Rhodopseudomonas palustris: one gene and its partner. The protein of the gene in region 1 interacts with the protein of each later gene in a pairwise test. Links are inferred from orthologs where the notes say so. Each region holds a gene or a part of one and is shown in the gene's direction. Other genes may lie near its edges. The genes, in order: hfq and rho.

Region 1 (13,496 bases):
ATGGCAGCAGTACGGGGCGAGTTCGTCATCGGATCAATTGATACGGAATTGGGATGGCCTGCGCTGGTCGCGCCGGTGCACAGCCCTTACCATGCCGGGCTAGGAAAGCAGCATGATTCCATCGCCGCATCCGCCGGCGTCCGGGGACAATTGCTGCAACGCACTTGCATGTCAGATATGATTGGCTAAACTGTAGGCAATGATCTACAATGCTCAAACATTGAGCGAGGCCGAGCCTGCAACTGCGCTGGCTACAGAATGAGCAACGAGTGACGCGCCCGACTGTAACAGGTTCGCCGCCTTTGAGGATTGGCAATATTGCGGTGCCTGATCCGGTGTTCTTGGCGCCGATGACAGGCATTACCGATGCGCCGTTCCGCCGGCAAGTCGCGGAGCTGGGGGCCGGTCTGGTGGTGTCGGAGATGACTGCCAGCGAAGATCTGGTGGCCGGCCGGCGGATGTCGGTCCGTCGCTGCGACAAGGTCGGCCAAGGGCCGCACGTCGTCCAGCTTGCCGGCTGCGAGGCGCGCTGGATGGCGGAGGGCGCGCGGATCGCGGAAGCCGGCGGCGCCGACATCATCGACATCAACATGGGCTGCCCGGCGCGGCACGTCACCGGCGGTCTGTCCGGTTCGGCGCTGATGCGCGACCTCGATCACGCGCTGACGCTGATCGAAGCAACGATCGGCGCGGTGCGGGTGCCGGTGACGCTGAAGATGCGGCTCGGCTGGGACGATCGTTCGCGCAACGCGCCGGAGCTGGCGCGTCGTGCGCAGGACGCCGGTGTTCAGCTTGTCACCGTTCACGGCCGCACCCGGCAGCAGTTCTACAAGGGAGAAGCCGATTGGGATGCGGTGCGCGCCGTCAGGGATGCGATCTCGATTCCGCTGGTGGTCAATGGTGATATCACCTGCCACGCCAGCGCGGTCGAAGCGCTGAAGCGCTCCGGTGCCGATGCAGTGATGATCGGTCGCGGCGCGCAGGGGCGGCCGTGGTTGCCGGGGCGGGTCGGCCGCCAGCTCACCACGGGAAAAGCCGAGGCCGAGCCGTCGCTGACCATGCAGCGCGACTACTTGCGCACGCTCTATGACGACATCCTGGCGCTGTACGGCGTCAAGATCGGGCTGCGTCATGCCCGCAAGCATCTCGGCTGGTCGCTCGAGGTCGCCGCCTCAACCGCCGGCGCCTCGCCGGACGTTCTGAAGAGCTGGCGCGCCGTCATTCTGACCGAAGAGAATCCGGCCCGCGTGCACCGTGCGCTCGCCGATGCCTACGAAGAATTCGCCTGGAGGGCCGCCGCATGAACGCCATTGTCGAACCGCGCCGGGCTCAGCCGACCGACAGCGATGCGATCCTCAACGCGTTGCCGAATCCTGTTCTGCTGGTCGGTCCCGACGGCAAGATCGTGGACGCCAACATGGCGGCGGAGTCGTTCTTTGAGATTTCGACGCAATTGCTGCGACGGCAGTCGCTGACCGATCTGGTGCCGTTCGGCAGCCCGCTGCTGGCGCTGATCGAGCAGGTGCGCATCGGGCATTCGCCGGTCAATGAATACAAGGTCGATCTCGGGACGCCGCGGATCGGCGCCGACCGCCAGGTCGATCTGCACGTCGCGCCGCTCAACGAACGGCCCGGCCATATTGTGGTGATGCTGCAGGAGCGCACCATCGCCGACAAGATGGACCGCCAGCTCACGCATCGCAGCGCGGCGCGCTCGGTGATCGCGCTCGCCGCCATGCTGGCGCACGAGATCAAGAATCCGCTGTCCGGCATCCGCGGCGCGGCGCAACTGCTGGAGCAGCAGGCCTCCGCCGAAGACCGGATGCTGACCCGCCTGATCTGCGACGAAGCCGACCGCATCGTCACGCTGGTCGACCGCATGGAAGTGTTCGGCGACGACCGCCCAGTGGCGCGCGGTCCGGTGAACATCCACTCGGTGCTCGATCACGTAAAGCGGCTGGCGCAGTCGGGCTTTGCCCGCAACATTAAGTTCATCGAGGACTACGACCCGTCGCTGCCGCCGGTGCTCGCCAATCAGGATCAACTGATTCAGGTGTTCCTGAACTTGGTGAAGAACGCGGCCGAAGCCGTGGTCGATCTCGGCTCCGATGGTGAGATCCAACTCACCACTGCGTTCCGCCCTGGTGTCCGCCTGTCGGTGCCGGGCAAAAAGACGCGGGTGTCGCTGCCGCTCGAATTCTGCGTGCGGGACAATGGTCCCGGCGTTCCCGAAGATCTGCTGCCGAACCTGTTCGATCCGTTCGTTACCACCAAGCCGTCCGGCTCCGGCCTCGGTCTTGCATTGGTGGCGAAGATTGTCGGCGATCACGGCGGCATCATCGAGTGTGAATCGCAGCCGCGCAAAACCACCTTCCGGGTGCTGATGCCAATGTTCAACACCGCCAAGGCCCTTCAATCCCCGAACGGCGAGGACGCGCCGGCGTCGTCCGATGCCTCACAGACTGCAAGATGAGGACTCCCAATGCCTGCAGGTAGTATTCTCGTCGCGGACGACGACACCGCCATCCGCACGGTGCTCAACCAAGCGCTGTCGCGCGCCGGCTACGAAGTGCGGTTGACCGGCAACGCGGCGACGCTGTGGCGTTGGGTGAGCCAGGGCGAGGGCGATCTGGTGATCACCGACGTGGTGATGCCGGATGAGAACGCGTTCGATCTGCTGCCGCGGATCAAGAAGCTGCGCCCGAACCTGCCGGTCATCGTGATGAGCGCGCAGAACACCTTCATGACGGCAATCCGCGCCTCGGAGAAGGGCGCCTATGAATATCTGCCGAAGCCGTTCGACCTGAAAGAGCTGATCGCGATCGTCGGCCGCGCGCTGGCCGAGCCGAAGGAGCGCATCTCCAGCGCCAACGACGAAGGCGAGTTCGATTCGATTCCGCTGGTCGGCCGTTCGCCGGCAATGCAGGAAATCTATCGGGTGCTGGCGCGGCTGATGCAGACCGACCTCACGGTGATGATCACCGGCGAGTCCGGTACCGGCAAGGAACTGGTGTCGCGGGCGCTGCACGACTACGGCAAGCGCCGCAACGGTCCGTTCGTCGCCGTCAACATGGCGGCGATCCCGCGCGACCTGATCGAGTCCGAATTGTTCGGCCATGAGCGCGGCGCCTTCACCGGCGCCAACACGCGAGCCTCGGGCCGGTTCGAACAGGCCGAGGGCGGCACGCTGTTTCTCGACGAAATCGGCGACATGCCGATGGAGGCGCAGACCCGTCTGCTGCGGGTGCTGCAGCAGGGTGAATATACCACCGTCGGCGGCCGCACCCCGATCAAGACCGATGTCCGGATCGTCGCGGCCTCCAACAAGGATCTGCGCGTCCTGATCCAGCAGGGCCTGTTCCGCGAAGACCTGTTCTTCCGCCTCAACGTGGTGCCGCTGCGGCTGCCGCCGCTGCGCGAGCACATCGAGGACCTTCCGGACCTAGTTCGGCACTTCTTTGCGCTGGCCGAGAAGGACGGTCTGCCGGCCAAGAAGCTCGATGCCGCCGCATTGGAGCGGATGAAGCAGCATCGCTGGCCGGGCAACGTCCGCGAGCTGGAAAATCTCGCCCGCCGCCTGGCAGCGTTGTATCCGCAGGAGGTGATCACCGCCTCGGTGATCGATGGCGAGCTGGCGCCGCCGCCGGTGGTGGCCGGCGGCAGTGCGCCGCACACCGTCGACAATCTCGGCGGCGCAGTCGAGATGTATCTGTCGTCGCACTTCTCGGGCTTCCCGAACGGCGTGCCGCCGCCCGGCCTCTACCATCGGGTGTTGCGCGAGATTGAGGTGCCATTGCTCACCGCAGCGCTGGCGGCGACTCGCGGCAACCAGATCCGGGCCGCCGACTTGCTCGGGCTCAACCGCAACACTTTGCGGAAGAAGATCCGCGACCTCGACATTCAGGTTTACCGCACCGGCGGCTGAGACGCCGAGGCAAGTTTTTCGGCTGTGGACCGCGTACTCGCCCGAGGTGGCTCGGGCGATGCGCCGCGATATTGTCGCAATTGAGCAACATTGTTGTAGGAATGCATCACACGGTCCGCCAGCGGCGCGGGCTGAACGCATTCATTGATTATTGCCGGAATGACCAGCGCAGAGACGTCGGCCCAACCCGTTGACGACCCCTCGACTGCCGAGCCGCGGCTGCGCACCTGGCGCAAGCTGCTGGCCCCGATGGCAGTCGGCGTTGCGCTGTTCTCGGCGTTCCTGACCTTCATCGTCCTGACCGGCCTGACCCCGATCGCCCCGACCCGGGAAGTCGTGGTCAGCTTCCTGCTGATCAATGCCGTCACCATCCTGCTGCTGCTCGCCATCATCGCCCGAGAGGTCTGGAAGGTGGTCCAGGCCCGCCGGCGCGGACGGGCGGCGTCGCGGCTGCACATCCAGATCGTCAGCCTGTTCTCGGTGATCGCGGTGCTGCCGGCGGTGCTGGTGTCGATCGTCGCCAACGTCACGCTCGACCGCGGCCTTGATCGGCTGTTCTCGGGCCCGACCCGTGCGGTGATCCAGAACTCGCTGATCGTCGCCAACGCCTATCTGCACGAGCACGGCCAGCTGATCCGCGGCGACATCCTCGGCATGGCCAACGACATCTCGCATGCCCGCGCGCTGTTCGACCTCGACCGCAAGTCCTTCCGCGAATTTCTCACCAACGACGCCGCGACCCGCAATCTGCCTGGCGCGATGCTGATCGATAAAGACCGCAACATCCTGGAGGCGGCGCAGAACGGCATCCGCCGCGACTTCGACGTCCCGGCGCCGGAGTTTCTGAAGAACGTCGACGACACCGAACCGCAGATCGCGGTGTTCATTGAGGCCAATTACGTCGCCGCGGTGATCCGGCTGAAGGGCTTCGAAGACACCTTCCTGTACGTCGCGCGCTTCCTCGATCCGCATGTTGTTGCACAACTGCGCCAGACCCAGGCCAGCGTCGCCGAATATTCCGAACTCGAAGCGCGCCGGCTCGGCGTCCAGGTCGCGTTCGCGCTGATGTTCACCGTGATCGCACTCACGGTGCTGATGTCGGCGGTGCTGATCGGCCTGAACTTCGCCAACTGGCTGGTGGCGCCGATCCGCCGCCTGATGGGGGCGGCGCATCTGGTCTCGACCGGCGATCTGCACGTCCAGGTGCCGGTGTCGAAATCCGAGGGCGACCTGTCGCAGCTCGGCATGACCTTCAACAAGATGACTCAGGAGCTGCGCACCCAGCGCGACGAGCTGGTCAGCGCCAGCGAACTGATCGACAGCCGCCGCCGCTTCATCGAGGCGGTGCTGTCGTCGGCCAGCGCCGGCATCATCGGCGTCGACGGTTCGCTCAGCATCGGCATTCTCAACCGTTCGGCCGAGAAGCTGATCGGCCACGCCGAAGCCGAGGCGCTCGGCCATCCGCTGTCCGAGGTGATCCCCGAGCTCGACGAGATCATGGGGACTGCACGCGAGGGATCGCAGCGTCTGGTGCAGGGCCAGATCACCATTGTCCGCGACGGCCGCGAGCGCATCCTCAACGTTCGCGTCACTGCCGAACAGACCGGCCACACCAGCGACAGCTACATCATTACGCTCGACGACATCACCGAACTCGTCTCGGCGCAGCGCACCTCGGCGTGGGGCGATGTGGCGCGCCGGATTGCGCACGAGATCAAGAATCCGCTGACGCCGATCCAGCTCTCGGCCGAGCGGATCAAGCGCAAATTCGGCAAGGTGATCGTCGAGGACAAGAACATCTTCGAACAGTGCACCGACACCATCGTCCGCCAGGTCGATGACATCCGGCGCATGGTCGACGAGTTCTCGCGGTTTGCGCGGATGCCGAAGCCGGTGATCGAAGGCGAGGACGTCGGCGACACCGTGCGGCAGGTGGTTTTCCTGATGCGCGTTGGTCATCCCGATGTCGACATCGAAGCCGAGATCAAGGACGAGCCGCTGCATGCGCGTTTCGACCGTCGCCTGATCTCGCAGGCACTGACCAACATCATCAAGAATGCCACCGAGGCGATTGAGGCCGTGCCGGAAGAAGAACTCGGCAAGGGCAAGATCGAAGTGGTCGCTGCACGCGAGGGCGACGACGTCGTCATCGACGTGATCGACAACGGCATCGGTCTGCCCAAAGAAAGCCGTTCGCGGCTGCTCGAACCCTACGTCACCACCCGTGAGAAGGGCACCGGCCTCGGTCTTGCGATCGTCGGACGCGTGCTGGTCGACCACGGCGGCGGCATTGAACTCAACGACGCATCCCACGTTCGTCCAGGCCAGCGCGGTGCATGGATGCGCCTCCGATTCGCGATGTCCGGTCAGCCGGCGTCACCTCCCGGATCGGGTGAACCAAAACAGCAGGCCGAGAACGAACCAAGGATAGCGGCTGCCAGCGGCAGCTAAAGCGACAGGCGCGACCATGGCGAATGACATTCTGATCGTCGACGATGAAGCGGACATCCGTGATCTCGTTGCCGGTATTCTCGAGGACGAAGGCTTTTCCACCCGCACCGCGCGCGACAGCGATTCGGCGCTGGCCGAAATCGCCAACCGGCGGCCGAACCTGATCTTCCTCGACATCTGGCTGCAGGGCAGCAAGCTCGACGGTCTGCAATTGCTGGAGCAGATCAAGAAGGATCACACCGACGTTCCGGTGGTGATGATCTCGGGCCACGGCAACATCGAAACCGCGGTCGCGGCGATCAAGCGCGGCGCCTACGACTTTATCGAAAAGCCGTTCAAATCCGACCGGCTGATTCTGGTGGCGACGCGTGCCCTCGAAACCTCGCGGCTGAAGCGTGAAGTCCGCGAGCTGAAGCAACTGGCGCCGTCGGCCTCGACGCTGGTCGGCCGCTCGGCCTGCATCAATCAGTTGCGCCAGACCATCGAGCGCGCCGCCAAGGCCAACAGTCGCATCCTCATCGTCGGCCCGTCCGGCGCCGGCAAGGAGCTCGCGGCGCGGACGCTGCACAACTCCTCTTCCCGTGCCGACGGGCCGTTCGTGGTGATCAACGCTGCTGCGATCACTCCGGAGAAAATGGAGATCGAACTGTTCGGCGTCGAAGCCAACGGCGAGCATTCGCGCAAAGCCGGCGCGCTCGAAGAGGCGCACGGTGGCACGCTGTTCATCGATGAAATCGCCGACATGCCGCGCGAGACCCAGAACAAGATTCTGCGCGTCTTGGTCGAACAGACCTTCCAGCGCTGCGGTGGCACCACCAAGGTCAATGTCGACGTCCGCATCATCTCGTCGACCGCGCGCAACCTCGAAGAGGAGATCACCGCCGGCCGTTTCCGCGAAGATCTGTATCACCGGCTGTCAGTGGTGCCGATCCGCGTGCCGCCGCTGTCCGAGCGCCGCGACGATATTCCGGAACTGATCGAGTACTTCATGGAGCAGATCTCGGCGGCGACCGGCCTGCCGCGCCGGCAGATCGGCCAGGACGCCATGGCGGTGCTGCAATCGCATGTATGGCCCGGCAACGTCCGCCAGCTCCGCAACAACGTCGAGCGGCTGATGATTCTGGCCGGCGGCGGTCCGGATGCGGTGATCACCGCCGACATGCTGCCGCAGGATGTCGGTTCGATGGTGCCGACGATGCCGACCGGCAACAACGGCGAGCACATTATGGGCCTGCCGCTGCGCGAGGCCCGCGAGGCGTTCGAGCGCGATTATCTGATCGCTCAGATCAGCCGGTTCTCCGGCAACATCTCGCGCACCGCCGAATTCGTCGGGATGGAGCGCTCGGCGCTGCATCGCAAGCTCAAGGCGCTCGGCGTCGGCTAAGTCTTCCTTCAATCCGTATCTCAGACCTGGAATCCGATCGATGTCGCGCATCGCCTATGTCAACGGCCGCTATCTCGACATGCGCGATGCGAGCGTGAACATCGAAGACCGCGGCTATCAGTTCGCCGATGGCGTCTATGAGGTCTGCGAAGTCCGCGGCGGCAAGCTGGTCGACATGCCGCGGCACCTGGCGCGGCTGCAGCGCTCGCTCGGCGAATTGCGGATCAAGGTGCCGATGCCGCTCGCGGCGCTGACGGTCGTGATGCATGAAGTGGTGCGGCGCAACCGGGTGAACTACGGAATCGTCTATCTGCAGGTGACGCGCGGCGTCGCGCGGCGCGATCACGGCTTTCCGGCCGCACCGGTGAAGCCTGCGGTTGTGGTGACGGCGCGCAGCCTTGATCCGGCCAAGGGGCAGGCCAACGCCGCTCACGGCATCAAGGTGATCACGCTGCCGGAGAACCGTTGGCCGCGGGTCGATATCAAGTCGACGGCGCTGCTTCCGAACGTGCTGGCCAAGCAGGCGGCGCGCGAGGCCGGTGCCTACGAGGCGTGGTACGTCGACCGCGACGGTTATGTCACCGAAGGCGCCTCCAGCAACGCCTGGATCGTCACCAAAGAGGGCCGGGTGGTGACCCGCTCGGCCGAGGCCGGCATTCTCCCCGGCGTCACCCGTGCGGTGCTGATGGATGCGTTCGAAGCGCTGCAGGTTCGGTTCGAGGAGCGGCCGTTCACGCCGGCCGAGGCCGCCAGTGCCGCCGAGGCATTCGTCACCGCGTCCAGCCAGATCGTGATGCCGGTGGTGGCGATCGACGGGCAGCCGATCGGCGACGGCAAGCCGGGCGCATTGGCCAAACGTCTAAGAGAGCAGTTTCACCGATTTGCGGTGTTTTCTTAAGCTTTGCGGCGCGGGGAGCATCCACTCGGGGTTTTAGTTGCTTGCTTAAAAGCCATGCCTACCCTCTAATCGGACCGTCGGCTTCTGGAGGGGGATCTCAGAGGAGTCGGCAACCGGGGTGGAGCTCCGATAGAGAGACGCGCACCGGCAAGAAAAGACAAAACCAATTGCGGGATAAAAAATGGCGGCAGACCGCGCACAAAACCTTCAAGACACTTTCCTCAACCACGTACGCAAGACGAAAACTCCCCTGACGATCTTCTTGGTCAACGGGGTGAAGTTGCAGGGTATTGTCACCTGGTTCGATAATTTTTGCCTTTTGTTGCGGCGCGACGGTCATTCGCAGCTCGTCTACAAACACGCGATCTCGACGATCATGCCGGGGGCGCCGATCCAGCTGTTCGAAAGCGGCGAGGACTCGCCAGCTTGAGGCGGGCCTGATTGGAACCCCGCAGCATTGACGGGGGCGCCGATCGTCCGCGATCGGGGCAGGGTGAGACTGGACGAGTCATCGTTGTCGGTCCGTATTTGCGTGTGCGCCGGGGCGATCCGGACGCCGTCGATACGGCCGTTCGCGACAACGACGCGCGGCTGGATGAAGCCGCCGGTCTCGCCCGCGCCATCGACCTCGACGTCGTGGAGGCAGTGCTCACGCCGATCAGCCAGATCCGTCCCGCGACCTATCTCGGCAAGGGTAAGGTCGAGGAGATCGTCGGCCTGATCGCGGCGCACGGCGCCGACCTCATCGTGATGGATTGCGCGCTGTCGCCGATCCAGCAGCGCAACCTAGAGAAGGCCTGGAACGCCAAGGTGCTGGATCGCACCGGCCTGATCCTGGAAATCTTCGGGCGCCGCGCCAAGACCCGCGAAGGCACGCTCCAGGTCGAACTGGCGCATCTCAACTATCAGCGCTCGCGTCTGGTGCGATCCTGGACCCATCTCGAACGCCAACGCGGCGGCTTCGGCTTCATGGGTGGCCCCGGTGAAACCCAGATCGAGGCCGACCGCCGGCTGATCGGCGAGCGCATCACCAAGCTCGAAGCCGAGCTGAAGAAGGTGCAGGCGACGCGCCGGTTGCATCGCGCCGGCCGGCAGCGCGTACCGTATCGCGTGGTCGCGCTGGTCGGCTACACCAATGCCGGCAAGTCGACGCTGTTCAATCGCCTGACGCGCGCCGATGTGCAGGCCGCCGATATGCTGTTCGCCACGCTCGATCCGACGCTGCGCGCGATCCAGCTGCCGCACGGCGGCAAGGCGATGCTGTCCGACACTGTTGGATTCATCTCCAATCTGCCGACCCAGCTCGTCGCCGCGTTCCGCGCGACGCTGGAAGAAGTGCTGGAAGCCGATCTGATCCTGCACGTCCGCGACATCAGCCACGAGGATGCCGAAGCCCAGCAGCACGACGTCGACAACGTGCTGCGCCAGCTCGGCGTCGATGCGGCCAGCGGCCGAATTGTCGAAGTCTGGAATAAGATCGACCGCTTCGAGCCCGAGCAGCGCGACGAGCTGAAGAACATCGCGGCGCGCCGGCCCGAAGATCATCCATGCCTGCTGGTGTCGGCGGTGAGCGGCGAGGGCGTCGACGAGCTGCTGCTCTCGATCGAACAGCGCCTGGCTGCCACGCGCACCGTGCTCGATCTGTCGATCGATGCGGCGGACGGTGCCGGCGTGAGCTGGCTCCATCGCAACACCGAGGTGCTGGCGAAGGATCTGGTCGACGGCCGCTACGCCATGACGGTGCGGGTCGAGGACAACAAGCGCGACATCGTGATCGACCGTTTCGGCGCGCTGCCGCGGCCGGATTGAGGGCGCGAATCGGCGCGCGTAACGAGCGCCGCCGCCACCGATTTCGGCGCTTCGCCGGAAGGCTTTCCGAGCGCTTCGAAAACGCCCGGTAAGTTATTGGAAAAACGAGCGGAAAAACCTTCGAAAACAGCCTCCGAAAGGGTGGTTCACAACACCCCGATACGCTATACGGATCCGATCAGATTCTGACCGGAATTCACCCTTGTCCGACAAAGACGACGAGAAGCCCGAGGGGCCGCAGGCGCCCTCGGATATTCGCCCCGTATCCATTCTCGACGAGATGAAGCGCAGCTATCTCGATTACGCGATGAGCGTGATCGTGGCGCGAGCGCTGCCGGATGCGCGCGACGGGTTGAAGCCGGTGCATCGCCGTATCCTCTACGGCATGTACGAGAACGGCTTCGAGTGGAACAAGCCGTATCGCAAGTCGGCGCGCACCGTCGGCGACGTCATCGGTAAGTATCATCCACACGGCGACCAGTCGGTGTACGACGCGCTGGTCCGTATGGCGCAAGACTTCTCGATGCGCGTGCCGCTGATCGACGGTCAGGGCAATTTCGGTTCGGTCGACGGCGATATGCCGGCGGCGATGCGGTACACCGAATCTCGCCTGACCAAGATCGCGCAGACGCTGCTCGACGATATCGACAAGGACACCGTCGACTTCCAGCCGAACTACGACAATTCGGAGAGGGAACCGCAGGTCCTTCCTGCCAAGTTCCCGAACCTCTTGGTCAACGGCGCCGGCGGCATCGCGGTCGGCATGGCCACCAACATTCCGCCGCACAATCTGGGCGAGGTGATCGACGCCTGTGTCGCGCTGATCGACGATCCGGCGCTGTCGATCGACGATCTCAACAAGATCGTGCCGGGTCCTGACTTCCCGACCGGCGGCATCATCCTCGGTCGCGCCGGCATCCGTGCTGCGTATCAGACCGGCCGCGGTTCGATCGTGATGCGTGGCAAGGTCGAGATCGAGACCGTCCGCAAGGACCGCGAGGCGATCATCGTCTCGGAGATCCCGTACCAGGTGAACAAGGCCACGATGGTCGAGCGCATCGCCGAACTGGTGCGTGAAAAGAAGATCGAAGGCATCGGCGACCTGCGCGACGAATCCGACCGCGACGGATTCCGCGTGGTCATCGAGCTGCGCCGCGACGCCGTGCCTGAAGTGGTGCTCAATCAGCTCTACAAATTCACGCCGCTGCAGACCAATTTCGGCGCCAACATGGTGGCGCTGGAAGGCGGCCGGCCGCAGCTGATGAACCTGAAGGATCTGCTGACGGTCTTCGTCGCGTTCCGCGAACAGGTCGTCACCCGCCGCACCAAATTCCTGCTCAACAAGGCCCGCGATCGCGCCCACATCTTGGTCGGCCTCGCGATTGCGGTGGCGAATATCGACGAGATCATTCGTGTGATCCGTAATTCGCCCGATCCGAACACGGCCCGTGAGACCCTGATGTCGCGCGACTGGCCGGCGGCGGATGTCGCGGCGATGATCACGCTGATCGACGATCCTCGCCACAAGCTCAATCCCGACGGCACTGCGCGGCTGTCGTTCGAACAGGCGAAAGCGATTCTCGATCTGCGGCTGCAGCGCCTCACCGCGCTGGGGCGCGAAGAGATATCCGAAGAGCTCGACAAGCTCGCGGTCGAAATCGCCGACTATCTGGAAATCTTGCGCTCGCGGGCGCGGGTGCAGGCGATCGTCAAGACCGAGCTCGGCGAGGTCAAGGCCGAGTTCGCAACGCCGCGCCGGACCGTGATTGCCGAGCAGGAAGGCGAGGTCGAAGACGAAGACCTGATCCAGCGCGAGGACATGGTGGTGACCGTGTCGCACGCCGGCTACGTCAAGCGCGTGCCGCTGTCGACCTATCGGGCACAGCGCCGCGGCGGCAAGGGCCGCTCCGGCATGGCCACGCGCGAGGAGGATTTCGTCTCGCGGCTGTTCGTCGCTTCGACGCATACGCCGGTGCTGTTCTTCTCGTCGCGCGGCCAGGTCTACAAGGAGAAGGTCTGGCGGTTGCCGCTGGCGCCACCGAACGGCCGCGGCAAGGCGCTGATCAACATCCTGCCGCTGGAGCAGGGTGAGCGCATCACCACGATCATGCCGCTGCCGGAGGACGAAGCCTCGTGGAGCGAGCTCGACGTGATGTTCGCCACCACCGGCGGCAACGTCCGCCGCAACAAGCTGTCCGACTTCGTCGACGTCCGCCGCTCCGGAATCATCGCGATGAAGCTCGATGAGGGCGAGGCGATCGTCGACGTGCAGATCTGCACCGAGCGCGACGACGTGCTGCTGACCGCCGCCGGCGGACAGTGCATCCGCTTCCCGGTGCCGGACGTGCGCGTATTCAGCGGCCGCACCTCGATGGGCGTGCGGGGCATCGCGCTGTCGTCGGGCGACACGGTGATCTCGCTCAGCATCCTGCGCCATTTCGAAGCGACGCCGGCCGAACGCTCGACCTATCTCAAGCAGTCCGGCGCGATCCGCCGTGCCGCGACCGGTGAGGAGAACGAGCCGGTCGAGACGCCGGAGGCCGAAGCCGAGGAGGGCGAGACGTCCACGGCGCTGTCGCAGGAGCGTTACGCCGAGATGTCGGCGTCTGAGCAGTTCGTGCTGACGATCTCGGAGAACGGCTACGGCAAACGGACTTCGTCGTTCGAGTACCGCACCACCGGGCGCGGCGGCAAAGGCATCGTGGCGATGTCTGTGAACAGCCGAAACGGCAAGCTGGTGGCGTCGTTCCCGGTCGAGGATTCCGACCAGATCATGCTGGTGACGGACAACGGCCAGTTGATCCGCTGCCCGGTCGAAGGCATCCGCGTCGCCGGCCGCTCGACGCAAGGCGTGATCGTGTTCAACACCGCGGATGACGAGAAGGTCGTCTCGGTCGAGCGCATCCCGGAGACCGACGACGGCGAGAACGGCAACGGCGGCTAGGCCGCCGGGTTGGCAGAGGCGGTTCCGTTCGTCGCCTCTGCGCCTCCGTGTGCGCGCGGTCAGCGGGTTTCCGACCGCCAGAATC
Region 2 (16,258 bases), 2.4 Mb from region 1 along the record:
GCGCCAAGCACCAGTCGGCCGGGATGGTAATTACTGACGAATGCCGCCTTCTGCTGTGCCAGCAATGCGGCAATGTCCCCCGGCGCGCTGAGGCCTGAGGCCTCCGCGATGCCGCGCTCATCGATGTCGGCCGGAATCGCGTCGAACGGAATTCCGGCATTGGCGAGCACAGTCTGCCGGGCGCGGCTCTGCGAAGCCAGCACCAGCGGCTGCGGCCCGAGCCACAGCGTCATTCCGGCACCTTCTGGCGCTGCCGATCGGCAAGCAGTTTCATGATCGCCGCAGCAGTTTCCTCGATCGACCGCCGGGTGACGTCGAGCAGCGACCAGCCATATTTGGCGCTGAGCTTACGCGCCAGCAGCACCTCGTCGGTCACCGCCTGGCGATCAATATAAGAGTCGTTGCCCGTACCGGCGCCGAGACTGAGAAGCCGATTCTGCCGCACCTGGATCAAACGTTCCGGCGACGCGTGCAGGCTGACCACCAACGGCTTCTTCAGCGTCTCGAGCTGATGCGGAATCGGAATGCCGGCGACCAGCGGCACATTGGCGGTGCGGATGCCGCGATTGGCCAGATAGATCGAGGTCGGCGTCTTCGAGGTCCGCGATACGCCGACGAGCACCACATCGGCTTCTTCAAGCCCTTCGACGTGCTGGCCGTCGTCGTGCATCATCGAATAGTTCAACGCGTCGATGCGCTGGAAATATTCGGCATTGAGCGTGTGCTGCGCACCGACCCGGCCCATGGTCGACGCGCCGAGATAGGCTTCGAACAGTTGCATCACCGGACCGATGATCGACAGGCTCGGGCTGTTGATCTCCTGGCACTTCGCTTCGAGCCGATTGACCAATTCGGTCTCCAGCAGCGTGAACAGGACGATGCCGGGCGCTTCTTCGATTTCCTGCAGCACGCGATCGAGCTGCTTCTGGCTGCGCACCAAGGGATAGACATGTTCGACCGGAGTGACGTTGGCGTATTGCGCCGTCACGGCCCGGGACACCGTGATCAGAGTTTCGCCGGTCGAGTCGGAGACCAGATGAAGGTGAAAGTAGCTGCCGTCGGTCAGCATCGTGGCCCTGTGTAACCTGTGAACAACGGGCCGAGAATCGCACCAAAGCGGAGCCACGGCCGTCGGGCTCGGGATAACCCGGCTTTTTCTTCACAGGCGTCGGGTGAGAAGAGCATTTCGGGATCGCGATGAGGTTAGCGGGTGAATGTGGATTTGTCTCTCGGTAATGCGGCGACGACCCGGCGCAACCCTCTGATCCTGCAAGCGCCCGACGAACAGACCAGCAGTTGGGGACGACTGTGAAGATGTGGGCAGGTGCGGAAGAACTTTGGAATGCTGTTGGGTGAGTCCAATCCACGGTCACTTAGACTCAAACCCTAAGAATCTATAAATATTGATAAGAAAGCTGGCGCTTGCGGAAATCTCCGCATTCGAGCATTCGATCAACGCGCGATGCAGGTCCTGCGTTCCGGATCGTCTGACAGCTTCGCGGCACAGCGGAATGGAAGATCGAATGATCGACTGGGTGGATGTCTATCCGTGGGTGAAGACCCTGCACGTGGTGGCGGTGATCTCCTGGATGGCCGGCATGCTGTATATGCCGCGATTGTTCGTCTACCACTGCACCGCCGAAGTCGGATCGACCCAGTCCGAGACCTTCAAGATCATGGAACGCCGGCTGTACCGGGCGATCATGAATCCGGCCATGATGGTCGCGTGGGTCGCTGGTCTGGCGATCGCCTGGGAGCAGAGCTATTTCACCTCGGGCTGGTTTCACGCCAAGCTCGCCGCGGTCGTGCTGATGACCGTGATTCATCTGCTGCTCGGCCGCTATGTGCGTGACTTCGCCGCTGACCGGAATACCCGGTCTCATAAATTCTACCGTATTATCAATGAGATACCGACGCTTCTGATGATCGCGGCGGTACTGTTCGTGATCGTCAAGCCGTTCTGACGGCACTGATTTCGGTACGGCGTCGATCGTCTTGCGTGGACGCAACGGATTTTCTATACTGGCATTCGTCCCACCTAAAGCAGGCGAATGTGGTTGCGATCAGGTTCCTTTTGAACCGGCCGCCGCATCGGGTCTGAAACCTCCCGCACCTTCCTTGCTCAAGACACCGTCGACCTGAAGACCTGCGGACTCCGGTTATTTCCTCCCGCTTTTTCTTCCGCTGACGAATCCCCAGTCTCGTTTCCACAGGACCACCCCCATGCGGGAAATCAAACTTCAAGACCTGAAGGCCAAGACGCCGGCCGAACTCGTTTCGTTTTCGGAAGAGCTCGGGGTCGAGAACGCCAGCACGATGCGCAAGCAGGAGCTGATGTTCGCCTGCCTCAAGCAGTTGTCGGCCAAAGAGACCGACATCATCGGCGAAGGCGTCGTCGAGGTGCTGTCCGATGGTTTCGGCTTCTTGCGCTCGCCGGATGCCAACTACCTTCCCGGTCCGGACGACATTTACGTTTCGCCCTCGCAGATCCGCCGCTTCGGCCTGCGCACCGGTGACACCATCGAAGGCCACATCCGCAGCCCGAAGGAAGGCGAACGCTACTTCGCGCTGCTCAAGGTCAACTCGCTGAACTTCGAGGATCCCGAGAAGTCGAAGCACAAGGTCAATTTCGACAACCTGACGCCGCTGTTTCCGGATGAACGCTTCCGGCTCGAGATCGACGATCCCACCCGCAAGGATCTGTCGGCCCGCGTCATCGACATCGTTGCCCCAATCGGCAAGGGCCAGCGCGCTCTGATCGTCGCGCCGCCGCGCACCGGTAAGACCGTGCTGATGCAGAACATCGCACACTCGATCACGGCGAATCACCCAGAGTGCTATCTGATCGTGCTGCTGATCGACGAGCGGCCCGAAGAAGTCACCGACATGCAGCGCTCGGTGAAGGGTGAGGTGATTTCCTCGACCTTCGACGAGCCGGCGGTTCGCCACGTCCAGGTCGCGGAGATGGTGATCGAGAAGGCCAAGCGCCTGGTCGAACACGGCCGCGACGTCGTCATCCTGCTCGACTCGATCACCCGCCTCGGCCGGGCCTACAACACGGTGGTACCGTCTTCGGGTAAGGTGCTGACCGGCGGTGTGGACGCCAACGCGCTGCAGCGGCCGAAGCGATTCTTCGGCGCCGCCCGTAACATCGAAGAGGGTGGGTCGCTCACCATCATCGCCACCGCGCTGGTCGACACCGGCTCGCGCATGGACGAAGTGATCTTCGAAGAGTTCAAGGGCACCGGCAACTCGGAGTTGATCCTCGACCGCAAGGTTGCCGACAAGCGCACGTTCCCGGCGATCGACATCTCGCGGTCCGGTACCCGCAAGGAAGAGCTGATCACCGACCCGCAGCTGTTGAAGAAGATGTACGTGCTGCGCCGTATCCTCAACCCGATGGGGACGATGGACGCGATCGAGTTCCTGCTCGACAAGCTGCGCAACACCAAGAACAACTCGGAATTCTTCGACTCGATGAACACCTGAGCGAGTTGAATAGCCGGCCATCAAGGGCGCCCCCACGGGGCGCCCTTTTTGTTTGCGTTCGGAACAGCGCCTCGGCAAGACAGCGCCATGCATCCGAGCGATCAGACCATCTTCGCCCTTGCGACCGGACCGCTGCCGTCGGCGATCGCAATCGTGCGTGTTTCCGGATCGCGAGCGGGTGAAGTGCTGACGGCGCTGACCGGATCATTACCGCCGCCCCGGCGCGCGGTACGCTGTGATCTTCGGAGCCGCGATGGTGATCTGATCGATGACGGCGTGGCGTTGTGGTTTCCGGCGCCTGCGTCCGCTACCGGCGAAGACGTTGCCGAATTGCACATCCACGGTAGCCGTGCAGTGGCGGCGGCGCTGATCAAGACCCTCTCGGCATTCGAAGGCGTGCGGCCGGCGGAGCCGGGCGAGTTTACCCGGCGTGGATTCGAAAACGGCAAGCTCGACCTGACCGAAGCCGAAGGTCTTGACGATCTGATCCATGCGGACACCGACGCGCAGCGTCGGCAGGCGCTCCGCCAACTTGGCGGCGTGCTGGGCGACCGGGCGCGGCGATGGCGCGACCAGATCATCGAGGCACTGGCACTGGTCGAAGCAGGGATCGACTTTTCCGACGAAGGCGACGTTGCCGACGAGCTGATGGGGCCGGCGCGGGCGAAGATCGCCGAGCTGTCGGCAGAGATCGCCGAGGTCTTGGCCGAGCAGGGCCGGGGCGAAAAGCTTCGCGACGGGATGGTGGTGGCGATCGCCGGGCCGCCGAACGTCGGCAAGTCCACTCTGATCAATCGCCTGGCGCGCCGCGAGGTGGCGATCGTCTCGCCGCATGCTGGCACCACCCGGGATGTGATCGAAATCCAGCTCGATCTCGACGGCTATCCGGTGACGGTGATCGATACGGCGGGACTGCGAGACAGTGACGATCCGGTCGAGCAGGAGGGTATGCGACGCGCCCGCTCGCGAGCCGCTTCGGCGGACCTTGTTCTGTGGCTGAGCACGACCACGGATGCTTCGGATCCCGATGTCAGCGGACCGGAAGTCTGGCGGGTCCGGAATAAGATCGATTTGGCGACCGGCGAGGTGGCAGAATCCGGCCCGTCAGAGCCCGGTTTCCGGATTTCGGCCACGACCGGCGAGGGGTTTGCGGATTTGCTGCGCGAACTGACGCAATTTGCTGCGCAGTATTTCGGGTCCGCAGAAGCCGGATTGATCACGCGCGACCGCCATCGGCGGTTGCTCGCCGATGCTGCGGCATCGCTGACACGCAGCCTCGTGCCGGGACTGGCCGAAGAAATCGTCGCCGAAGAACTCCGCGCTTCGGCTCACAGTCTCGGCCGATTGCTCGGGCGGGTCGACGTCGAGGATGTCCTTGGTGAGATCTTCGGCCGGTTCTGCATTGGCAAATAGGCTTGCTCGGGTCTCGGCCGGTCAGCCGGTGGTAACGAAAGGTTAACCACGCTATCGGGATTTGGGCTCGGCTGTTTCACGTGAAACAGTTCGGTGAGGTTCAGCCGGTATCAAGATCGGCGAACTCGCCTTCAAAGCTCCCCGGAGCTGAGCTACAACCCCACCATGCGTACCTCTTTCGACGTCATCGTCATCGGCGGCGGCCATGCCGGCTGCGAAGCTGCGGCTGCGGCTGCCCGGATCGGCGCGGCTACTGCCCTCGTTACCCATCGTTTTGCCACCGTAGGTGCGATGTCCTGCAATCCGGCGATCGGAGGGTTGGGCAAAGGTCATCTGGTCCGCGAAGTGGATGCCTTGGATGGGCTGATGGGCCGGGTCGCCGACGCCGGCGGCATTCAGTTTCGGATGCTGAACCGCCGTAAAGGCCCCGCGGTCCGCGGCCCGCGGGCGCAGGCTGATCGCAAGCTATATGCGGCCGCGATGCAGACCGCGATCCAGGGCTTTCCGAATTTGTCGGTGATCGAAGGGGAGGCCGACGCGCTGCTATGGCAGGACGGCCGTGTGAGCGGCATTCGGCTCGGCGACGGCCGGGAGTTTGCTGCCGCGGCGGTCGTCATTACGACCGGGACCTTTCTGCGCGGCCTCATTCACCTCGGCGAGCGAAGCTGGCCCGCTGGCCGGATCGACGAGGCCCCAGCGATGGGGCTTTCATCGTCGTTCGAAGCGCTCGGATTTAAGCTCGGTCGCCTCAAAACCGGAACTCCGCCACGTCTGGACGGCCGGACAATCGACTGGAGCGCCGTCGAAATGCAGCCTGGCGATGATCCGGCGGAACCGTTTTCGGTCCTGACGCCGGCAATCACCACGCCGCAGATCGAATGCGGCATCACCCGGACGACGCCGGCCACCCATGAGGTGATCCGCGCCAATGTGCATCGCTCGCCGATGTATTCCGGGCAGATCCAATCGACTGGGCCGCGTTATTGCCCCTCGATTGAGGACAAGATCGTCAAATTCGGCGATCGCGACGGCCACCAGATCTTCCTGGAGCCGGAAGGGCTTGATGACCCGACCGTCTATCCCAACGGGATCTCAACGTCGCTTCCCGAAGAGGTGCAGCGGGCAATCCTGAAGACCATTCCGGGGCTGGAGCGAACCGAAATGCTCCGTCCGGGATACGCGATCGAATACGATCACGTCGATCCGCGGGAATTGGAGCCGACGCTGCAGACCAAGCGGCTGCGCGGGCTGTTCCTGGCCGGGCAGATCAATGGCACCACCGGTTATGAAGAGGCGGCAGCCCAGGGTCTGGTCGCTGGGCTCAACGCGGCATTGTCCGCGGGAGGTGGCGATCTGGCGGTGTTCGATCGCGCCGACGGCTACCTCGGCGTGATGATCGACGATCTGGTGACCCGCGGCATCACCGAGCCGTACCGGATGTTCACCTCTCGGGCCGAGTATCGCCTGACCCTTCGAGCCGACAACGCCGACCAGCGTCTGACCGACAAGGGCCTAGCACTCGGTTGCGTCGGGGTGGAGCGGTCGGCCTTCCATCAGGACAAAATGGTCGCACTTTCTGACGCGAAAGCGCTTGCCCAATCGCTGTCGATCACCCCGAACGAAGCAGCCAAGCACGGACTGGCACTGAACCGGGATGGCCAGCGCCGCTCCGCGTTCGATCTGTTGTCCTATCCGGAAATCGAGTGGGCTCAGGTTCGCGCGATATGGCCGGAGCTTGGAAAGGTCGATCCGGCGATCGCGGTGCATGTCGAGATCGACGCCAAATATCATGTCTATCTGGAGCGCCAGACCGCAGACGTCGAGGCGTTTCGTCGGGACGAAAGTCTCGGGCTTACCGATGTCGATTACGCGGCGGTCCCCGGTCTGTCGAACGAGGCTCGCACGCGGCTGGAGCGGCATCGCCCACACACCGTTGGGCAGGCGGGTCGGCTCGACGGCATCACGCCAGCGGCCCTCGGAATTCTCGCCGCCTATCTGCGGCGTGAACAACGGAAGCGGAAATCGACGGGGTAGGGTGGCAACCAGCGTTTCACGTGAAACACCTCCACCTCTCGGCTCCGTCGTGTTTCACGTGAAACTCTAGCCGTCGATTGCAGATCGGTGCCGTATTCGGTGGTCGGAATCGGTTTGCGAGAATATAATCTAAAAAGGCCTCCACGGCCGTCTCCCCCGCAGTGAAGTTCCATGCAGCGCGCTGCCAGACCTCTCGTTTCCGTCTCAGATCTCGACGCTGACAAAGCGGCGGCGCTGAAGCTCATCCCAATCTCGTCGGCGCTCGAAGCCCGCCTCGATGCCTATGTCGTGCTACTGCAGCAATGGCAGGCTAAGACCAATCTGGTCGCTCCCTCGACCCTGCCGCAGCTTTGGACCCGGCACATCGCGGATTCGCTGCAGCTGGTCAGTCTGATGCCGCATGCCCGGCGATGGCTCGACTTCGGATCGGGAGGCGGGTTTCCCGGTGTGGTACTGGCCTGCGCGATGGCGGACGTCGGTGGACACGTCACGTTGGTGGAGAGGATTGCCAAGAAGGCCGCGTTCCTGCGCGAGGCGCTCCGCGTCGCGGGCGCTCCGGGCACAGTCATTCTCGCGGACATCGGGGATAACGTGGATAGATTCCCACAAGCACTCGATTGCATCACCGCCCGTGCGGTCGCTCCGCTACACCAGCTCATCGGTTTTGCCGAACCGCTGATGACCCCCGGAACCACAAAGGCGCTGTTCCTGAAAGGTCAAGATGTAGATGCAGAATTGACGGAAGCTACTAAATATTGGAAATTCCAGCCCAAGCTGCATGCCAGCGTGACCGGTGGCCAAGGCTGGATCGTCGAAATCGACCACATCGAACGACGCACATAACGCCACCGCGAGCCAAAAGAACCTGCCATGACCGTAATTGACGAGATTTATCAAGGGGATAGGGCGAATTCAGAGCCCGGGCGTCCGCGCATCATCGCGCTCGCCAACCAGAAGGGCGGGGTCGGCAAGACCACCACCGCGATCAATCTCGGCACGGCCCTGGCCGCGATCGGCGAGCGCGTGCTGATTGTCGATCTCGATCCGCAGGGCAACGCCTCGACCGGGCTCGGCATCGACCGCCGCGATCGTAACACTTCAACTTACGACGTGCTGGCCGGTGAAGCGCCACTCCGTGATGCGGTGGTCGCGACCGCGGTGCCGCGGCTGCACATCGCAGCTTCGACGATGGATCTGTCGGGCCTCGAGCTCGAGCTCGGCCATCGCGGTGACCGCGCGTTCCGGCTGCGCGATGCGATCGGCGTGCTCAACAAGGACATCGATCCGCCGCTCGACTACACCTACGTGCTGATCGACTGCCCGCCCTCGCTGAATCTGCTGACTGTGAATGCGATGGCGGCCGCGGATGCGATCCTGGTGCCGCTGCAGTGTGAGTTCTTCGCGCTCGAAGGTTTGTCGCAATTGCTGCAGACGGTTGAGCAGGTCCGCGCCAACCTCAACCCGAGCCTGACGATCCACGGCATCGTGCTGACGATGTTCGACAGCCGCAACAATCTGTCGAGCCAGGTTGTCGCCGACGTGCGCCAGTTCATGGGCAAGAAGGTCTACGACACCATGATCCCGCGTAACGTGCGGATCTCCGAAGCGCCGAGCTACGGCAAGCCGGTGCTGGTTTACGATCTGAAATGCGTCGGCAGCGAAGCCTATCTGAAGCTCGCCACCGAAGTGATTCAGCGCGAGCGCGAACTCCGCACCACGCATTGAGGTGCGCGGCCGGCGGCGCCGACCACGCCTCGTCATTGCGGGCGGAGCAACGCGATCCAGAGCCGGGCAGGGCGCCGGCTTGCTTGCGATGCCGCTTCGTAATGACGACGCGAACTAACAACATTTCATTTCATCAGTGCGGAGTAGCGACGTGAATCCAAGGGAGCTGGCGATGGCCGATGAGCACCGTTCGCGACTGGGGCGTGGCTTGGCGAGTCTGATCGGCGATGTCGGCGGCGAGGCCACGCAGGTCGAGCGGCCGCGGGCACAGCGCAAGGTGCCGATCGAATTCATCAAGGCTAACCCGCGCAACCCGCGTCGCACCTTCACCGATGCCGAGCTTGGTGAATTGTCCGACTCGATCAAGCAGCACGGCGTGATCCAGCCGATCGTGGTTCGTCCGGTGAAGGGTTCCGCCGATCGCTATGAGATCATCGCCGGCGAGCGGCGCTGGCGCGCGGCGCAGCGCGCCGGTCTGCACGAAGTGCCGATCGTTCCGGTCGACGTATCGGACGCGCTCGCACTGGAAATCGCCATCGTTGAAAACGTTCAGCGCGAAGATCTCAATCCGCTCGAAGAGGCGCTGGGCTATCAGGCTCTGGCGGCCGAGTTCAATCGCAGCCAGGAAGAGATCGCCAAGATCGTCGGCAAGAGCCGTAGCCACGTCGCCAATATGATGCGGCTGATCAAGCTGCCCGACGACGTCAAGTCGTTGATCGCATCCGGCGAATTGACCGCGGGTCACGCCCGCGCGCTGATCGGTCTGCCCGATCCATCGACGATCGCCAAGCGGATCGTCGCTGAAGGGCTCAATGTCCGGCAAACCGAAGCGCTCGCGCATGAAGAAGGCGTGCCGGAGCGCAAGCCGCAGAAGCCCCGCGCCACGGCGAGCGCCAAGTCGGTAAAGGACGCCGACACGCTGGCGCTCGAAAAACGCCTCAGCGATGCGCTCGGCATGAAGGTGACGATCGACGATCACGAAGGCACCGGCGCAGTCCAAATCCGTTACGCCGATCTCGATCAGCTCGACGACATCATCCGCCGGCTCGAGGTGGGCGGTTAGTCCGCGTTGTTCGTTGACGCCTGAGGCGACGATCTCTCGTTCGTCATTCCGGGGCGCGCGGTGTAGCTGCGCGAAACCGGAATCTATACTCACAAACTTCTCGTGAGGACACGGCGAGGCTGCTCTGGGCTCCGAGCCGAGGGCGCAGTGGTTATGGATTCCGGGCTCGCGCTACGCGCGCCCCGGAATGACGAACGAAGGGGGGCGAGGTGCGCGTAGCTCGCGATACGCCAGGTCCCCCTACGGATGGTAACAACGAGACTAACTCCGGCGCCTCGCGCTGACGGCGATTGATAGCAGCGTCCGCTGCGCGATCGCTGCGCCGAGTGTGGCCTGGCGGCGGGTTTCGAGTGCGGCGCTCGCGAGTTGCTCGATGATCTGCGCGAGGCGGGTCGTCGAGAGATTGCGGAGCGCCGTCTCGGCTGCGGCCTTGCGGGAGAAATGCAGCCGCGGAAATCCGGAATCGAGCACCACGGCGGCCGGCGTACCGCCTTCGACCACGAGGCTGGTCTTGTGCAGAAACGCGGCGTGGCGCTGCGCCGCAAGGATGATCTGACCCGGATAGGTTCCGGCCACCATCGCCTTGGCGAATTCTGTCTCGACCACGACGGGCTTGCCCGAGAACGCGGCGTCGACAATTGCATCAAGCTTGAGGTCGGACGCATCCGACACGCAGGTGATCACGTCGTCCAGCGTGACCTCGCCCTTGCCATGCGCGTACAGCGCAAGCTTGCGCAGTTCGTTGCGCGAGGCCTGGCGGTCGCCGCCGAGTAGCGTCGTCAGCACCGCCCTCGCATCCTTGGCGATCTGCAGATTCGAGCCGCGCAGTTCGTCGTCGATCAGCCGGGCAATGTCGGCTTCGGCGTCCGGATAGCAGCCGATCGCGACTGCGCCGGTGGCAGCTTTCTCGCAGGCCTTGCGCAGCGCGTGGTCCGGCTTGATATCGCCGGCCTCGATCACGATGCGGCATTCCCGCGGTGGCGAGGTGATCAGAGCTTCGACGCCGGCGACGAAACTGCGCGAACCGGCGCGAACGCGGATCGCGCGCCGGCCGCCGAACATCGGAATCGCCAGGGCTTCGTCGACCAGCCGCGACGGCTCCGCGGCGAGTTCGTCGCCATCAAGCCGGACCAATGCGAACGGGTCTTTGGGATCGTCGAGCGAGGCCGCGATCAGCGCATCGGCGCGTTCGCGCACGAGGCCCGCATCAGGTCCGTACAGCAGCACGATCGGCCGGCCCGGATCGGGCCTAGCCAGAAACGAGGTGGCATCTTTGCCGCGAAGCGCAACCATTACTCAGCGCCAGAGCCGAATATGAACCAACACCGCGTGCTCGGCGGAATCGCGGATCACATCCCGGCGTAGAAGAACGAGGCGAGCCGAGTGTTGATGTTCTCGGCGATCTCCTGCACGGCGCGGTCTTCCGCATCGCGGCCGGCGCGGGTGCGGGCGAAGCGCTGCGATTGGCCGGGCACGTCGTATTCGACGCGCGAGAAAGTGTTGCCGCTCACCACGGTCTTGCCGGTGGCGATGTCCTTGAGCTGATAGCTGGCGTCGATCGCGTAGTTTTCGATCGTCGGCAGCTGCGTGCTGGGATCGACGATCAGCGACGACCGCGAGGTCGAGATCGAGATCTTCAGCGTGTACAGCGGTGGCGCGCCGGTGGCGCTGCCGTACAGCTTGAACATCAGCTTGTTGCGCAGCTCGACGCCAAGGCGGGAATTGCGCGACCCGTTCGGAATATCCAGCGGCGGGACTTCGATGGCGTTCAGCTTATCGCGCAGCGTCGGCGAACCGTCGCCGCGATCGGCGTACATCGGTTGGAAGCAGCCGGCGACCGGGGCCGCCAGCGCAACCGCCAGCGCCAACCGGACGACGAACTTCTTGAGCTCCGCGGGCTTAGCCGACGACATTCACGATCCTCTGCGGGACGACGATCACCTTGCGAACGGGCTTGTCACCCAAGGCTTGTTTTACCGCATCGAGCGCCAAAACGGCAGCCTCAATTTCGCCGGTCGGAGCGTCGCGGGGCACCGTCACCTCGCCGCGCTTCTTGCCGTTGACCTGAACCGGCAGGGTGATGCTGTCCTCGACCAGCAGATCCGGTTCGATCTGCGGCCACAGCGCCTCGGAGACCAAGCCGGTCTGGCCGAGCACCGTCCAGCATTCCTCGGCGAGGTGCGGCATCATCGGGTGGAAGAGCTGCACCAGGATCACGGTCGATTCGCGAATCGCCCAGGCGAGATCGGGCGAGGGCGTCTGCGAACGGGCGAGCGCGTCGCCGAGGGTATTCGAGAACTCTCGGATATGCGCCAGGCTGACGTTGAAGGCGAGCCGCTCGATGCCGGACAGCACCTTGTCGAGCGCACCATGCGCGGCCTTGCGCAAGGTGAGCGCATCGGCGCCGAAGCTCGCCGGCCGTTCGGCCGGGGCCGAAGCGGCGATCGGGGCCGCATCGTTCACCATCCGCCACAGCCGCTGCACGAAGCGCGACGCGCCCTTGACGCCTTCCTCGCTCCAGATCACGTCGCGATCCGGCGGCGAATCCGACAGCATGAACCAGCGCGCGGTGTCGGCTCCGTAGGTCCCGATGATGTCGTCGGGATCGACGGTGTTGCGCTTGGACTTCGACATCTTCTCGATCGGGCCGATCTCGACCGGCGAGCCGCCGTCGAGCAGCGTCGCTCGCCGGGTATCGCCCTCGACCGTGATGGAGATCTCGGCCGGTGAGGCGAAGTGGCCGTCGGCCTTGCGATAGGTCTCGTGCACCACCATGCCCTGCGTGAACAGGCCGGCGAACGGCTCGTCATGCTGGATGTCGATGTGACCCGCCGCCTTCATCGCCCGGGTAAAGAACCGGCTGTACAGCAGATGCAGAATCGCATGCTCGACGCCGCCGATGTACTGATCGACCGGCATCATCCGGTTGACGACGTCCGGCGTAGTCGGCGCCTCGGTGTTCCACGGATCGGTGAAGCGCGCGAAGTACCAGGACGAGTCCACGAAGGTGTCCATCGTGTCGGTCTCGCGAACGGCCTTGCCGCCGCACTTCGGACAGGTGACGTGCTTCCAGGTCGGGTGATGGTCGAGCGCATTGCCCGGCTTGTCGAACGACACGTCCTCCGGCAGCACCACCGGCAGATCCGCATCCGGCACCGGCACCACGTCGCAGGTCGGGCAGTGGATGATCGGGATCGGGCAACCCCAATAGCGCTGACGTGAGATGCCCCAGTCGCGCAGGCGGAAATTGACCTTGCGCTCGCCGACCGGTGCGCCGGCAAGCTGCGCGGTCTCCAGCCGCTTGGCGACTTCTTCCTTCGCCTCGGCGATCGTCTTGCCGTCGAGGAAGCGGGAGTTGATCATCCGTCCTTCACCGTCATAGGCGGTGTCGGTGATGACGAAGGTCGCCGGGTCCTGGCCTTCGGGACAGACCACGGGCGTATTGCCGAGCTGGTACTTGTTGACGAAGTCGAGGTCGCGCTGGTCGTGCGCCGGGCAGCCGAAGATGGCGCCGGTGCCGTATTCCATCAGCACGAAGTTGGCGACGTAGACCGGCAGCTTCCAGCTCGGATCGAACGGATGCACGGCGCGGATGCCGGTATCGATGCCCTGCTTCTCGGCCGTATCGATCTCGGCCTGCGCGGTGCCGCGCTTCTTGCAATCGTCGATGAACGCGGCGACCTTCGGGTCCTTCGCCGCCGCGGCTTGCGCCAGCGGATGGTCGGCTGCGATCGCCATGAACTTGGCGCCGAACAGCGTATCCGGACGGGTAGTGAAGATCTTCAGCTCGGTCTCGCCGGCCGGTGTGGTCGCGCTATCGAGCGCGAAGCGTACCATCAGGCCTTCGGAGCGGCCGATCCAGTTGCGCTGCATCAGCCGCACCTTGTCGGGCCAGCGGTCCAGCGTATCCAGTGCGTCCAGCAGCTCCTGGGCGTATTTGGTGATCTTGAACACCCACTGGTTCATCTCGCGCAGCTCGACCACCGCGCCCGAGCGCCAGCCGCGGCCGTCGATCACCTGCTCGTTGGCCAGCACGGTCATGTCGACCGGGTCCCAGTTCAGCTTGCGCTTCTCGCGCTCGACCAGCCCGACCTTCAGGAAGTCGAGGAACATCTTCTGCTGGTGCTTGTAGTAGGACGGATCGCAGGTCGCGAATTCACGCGCCCAGTCCAGCGACAGACCCATGGTCTGAAGCTGCTTCTTCATCGCCGCGATGTTGTCGTAGGTCCAAGCCTTCGGGGCGATCTTGCGCTCGATCGCCGCGTTCTCGGCCGGCAGACCGAATGCATCCCATCCCATCGGGTGCAGCACATTGTAGCCGCGCGCCCGCATGGTCCGCGCGACGACGTCGCCCATGGTGTAGTTGCGCACGTGACCCATGTGGATCCGCCCCGACGGATACGGGAACATCTCCAGCACGTAATACTTTTTGCGCAGGTCGTCGTTGCGGGTGGCGAAGATCTTCGCCTCGTCCCATTTCGCCTGCCACTTCGGCTCGGATTCGCGGGCGTTGTATCGTTCGTTGCTCATGAGATCAGGGTTCGGAAGATCAGAAGGCGGCCGGCCGGTTCGAGCGCGGATCAGGGCGGAAAACGGGGCGCGGCCGAGGTCGCCAACCGGTGCGGGGGCTCGGGTCAAATCGCGCGCGAAGCGCGCGGACTAGGCCATGAAACATGGTGTCGGGTCAATGGGATGGCGCAAGCCCGGCAGCTCGCCGGGCGGCCCTTGAGCAGCCTCAGCTCGCCATCGCCACCGGGCCGTCGCTGGCCCGGATGAAGCCGTGCTCGACCACATTGTTGCGGCCGCGATGTTTGGCCGCGTACAGCGCTGCGTCGGCAGCCTCGATCAGCTCGGCCGGGGAGGCGTGTTCGCTCGGCAGCGTACAGGCGACGCCGATGCTGACGGTAACATGCTCGAACGCACTGGTCTTATGCGGCAGAGCGAGCTGTTCGACGGTGGTGCGGACCAGCTCGCCGACCTGGAGGGCGCGGCCGATCCCGGTTTCCGGCAGCAGCAGGCAGAACTCCTCGCCGCCGTAACGGGCCGCGAACCCGCCGGTCTGGTCGGCCACCGCTGCCAGCGTCTCGCCGATCCGGCTGAGGCAGGCGTCACCCTCGGGATGGCCGTACGAATCGTTGAACAGCTTGAAATGGTCGACGTCGATCATCATCAGCGCCAGGCGATGCCCGGTCTGCTGGCCCTTCATCCATTCGAAGTCGAGCCGGCTCTGCAAGCCGCGGCGGTTGGCGAGGCCCGACAGCAGGTCCATCGAGGCCATCACGGTCAGGCGGCTGTTGCTGGCGACCAGCTCACGTTCGCGCTGGCCGAGCTGCGCCGCCATCGCGTTAAACGCGCGCGCCAGCGGCACGAATTCCGACGGCAGCCGCTTGCGCGCCACCCGGGCCGACCAGTTGCCTTCGGCGAATTTCTTGGCGACCCCGGTCAGCACCGAAATCGGCTGGACGATCAGCCGTTCGGCCGCGATCAGCGCGCCGAGCAGCACGAACAGGCAGACCAGCGCGAGCTGCAGATAGGCGGTGCGGATGTCGTGATTGATCCCGGCCGAGACCTTGTTCTCGTCCACGGTCACGACCAGCCTGGCGCTGGTGCCGGGAATCCGGCTCACGGTCATCAGCCGTCCGGCATCGTCCCGCATGGTAATGCTGCTGCGGCCTTGCGGAGTCTCCGCCATCGCCGGCAGCAGCGCCAAACGGTCGAGCTTCTTGCCGATCAGGCTGCGCTCGTCCGGCGGCGCGGCCAGAACGGTGCCTTCGCCGTCGATCAGGGCGGCGTTGACGCCGGCGCGGCCGGCCAGGCTGCTCATCATGTCGGACAGCCAGTCCAAATTCATGCCGGCGACGATCACCGCCTCTTCGCCGGTATCGATCGCCGAGACCGGGTAGGCGGCCAGGATCGTGCCCTTCTGGGTCTGACGGCCGACCAAGAAGTCACTCACGACAAAGTCGTGTGTTTCCAAAGCCTTACGGAAGTATGGGCGGTCGCTGATGTTGCTGCCGACGAACATCGAAGAGGTCGAACAGTGCACCACGCCGTCGGGGCCGGCCACCATCAGCATTCGGATCGAGGGCAGATCGACCCGCAGGCTGGCGCGCAGGATGCTGCAGCTTCGTCCCGCCTGGGCGGCGGCGGCGTGCACGTAGGCGGCTGATTTTAGCACCGCTTCGACCGACGAGATCACCTCGCGCTCGGCATCCGCGGTGCGCTGCGCCAGCGTCGACAGCTCATTGGCCATCGCGGCGAGCTGTGCGGTGCGCGTCGCTTCGAGCAGACGCACCCGGTCCAGCATCAGCGGACAGACCAGGATCAGCGCCAGCACCACGAGCCTGGCACGGATGCCGAGCAAGGCTCTGAGCTTGGCTTTCTTGCGGACGATTGCGATGCGTGACATCGTTGCCCCTCGACCCCCCGCAATCATCCTAGGAGGAAGGCTTCAAGAAGCCTTTCCCCGATTCATTACAATTTGAGCGAAGCCGGAACCGTGGACGAACTCGCCGCATTCATCGCGCCGCCAAG

What was found.
Region 2: the proteins of hfq (region 1) and rho interact in binary tests that used the Escherichia coli proteins (3 or more experiments, as listed by UniProt). The link is inferred for Rhodopseudomonas palustris from one-to-one orthologs.

The regions. Positions count from the first base shown.
Region 1 is NZ_CP058907.1:2,757,686-2,771,181, forward strand. The notes cover bases 7,703-10,463. They hold hfq (RNA chaperone Hfq), read left to right. Parts: upstream 7,703-8,839; coding sequence 8,840-9,088; downstream 9,089-10,463. Other genes in these bases: ntrX (nitrogen assimilation response regulator NtrX), read left to right, coding at 7,703-7,760; HZF03_RS12625 (D-amino-acid transaminase), read left to right, coding at 7,801-8,658; hflX (GTPase HflX), read left to right, coding at 9,100-10,463. In the rest of the region: HZF03_RS12595 (bifunctional 2-C-methyl-D-erythritol 4-phosphate cytidylyltransferase/2-C-methyl-D-erythritol 2,4-cyclodiphosphate synthase), read right to left, coding at 1-29; tRNA dihydrouridine synthase DusB, read left to right, coding at 303-1,304; HZF03_RS12605 (two-component system sensor histidine kinase NtrB), read left to right, coding at 1,301-2,473; ntrC (nitrogen regulation protein NR(I)), read left to right, coding at 2,483-3,925; HZF03_RS12615 (sensor histidine kinase NtrY-like), read left to right, coding at 4,085-6,376; more of ntrX, read left to right, coding at 6,393-7,702; more of hflX, read left to right, coding at 10,464-10,467; gyrA (DNA gyrase subunit A), read left to right, coding at 10,670-13,411. UniProt on the Escherichia coli protein: RNA chaperone that binds small regulatory RNA (sRNAs) and mRNAs to facilitate mRNA translational regulation in response to envelope stress, environmental stress and changes in metabolite concentrations.
Region 2 is NZ_CP058907.1:310,051-326,308, reverse strand. What follows is about bases 1,456-4,356. They hold rho (transcription termination factor Rho), read left to right. Parts: upstream 1,456-2,223; coding sequence 2,224-3,489; downstream 3,490-4,356. Other genes in these bases: mnmE (tRNA uridine-5-carboxymethylaminomethyl(34) synthesis GTPase MnmE), read left to right, coding at 3,577-4,356; hemJ (protoporphyrinogen oxidase HemJ), read left to right, coding at 1,524-1,964. In the rest of the region: HZF03_RS01520 (Maf family protein), read right to left, coding at 1-233; HZF03_RS01515 (pyruvate, water dikinase regulatory protein), read right to left, coding at 230-1,069; more of mnmE, read left to right, coding at 4,357-4,902; tRNA uridine-5-carboxymethylaminomethyl(34) synthesis enzyme MnmG, read left to right, coding at 5,068-6,936; 16S rRNA (guanine(527)-N(7))-methyltransferase RsmG, read left to right, coding at 7,108-7,779; HZF03_RS01485 (ParA family protein), read left to right, coding at 7,807-8,661; HZF03_RS01480 (ParB/RepB/Spo0J family partition protein), read left to right, coding at 8,834-9,724; holA (DNA polymerase III subunit delta), read right to left, coding at 9,986-11,017; LPS assembly lipoprotein LptE, read right to left, coding at 11,074-11,637; leuS (leucine--tRNA ligase), read right to left, coding at 11,624-14,254; HZF03_RS01460 (diguanylate cyclase domain-containing protein), read right to left, coding at 14,460-16,133. UniProt on the Escherichia coli protein: Facilitates transcription termination by a mechanism that involves Rho binding to the nascent RNA, activation of Rho's RNA-dependent ATPase activity, and release of the mRNA from the DNA template.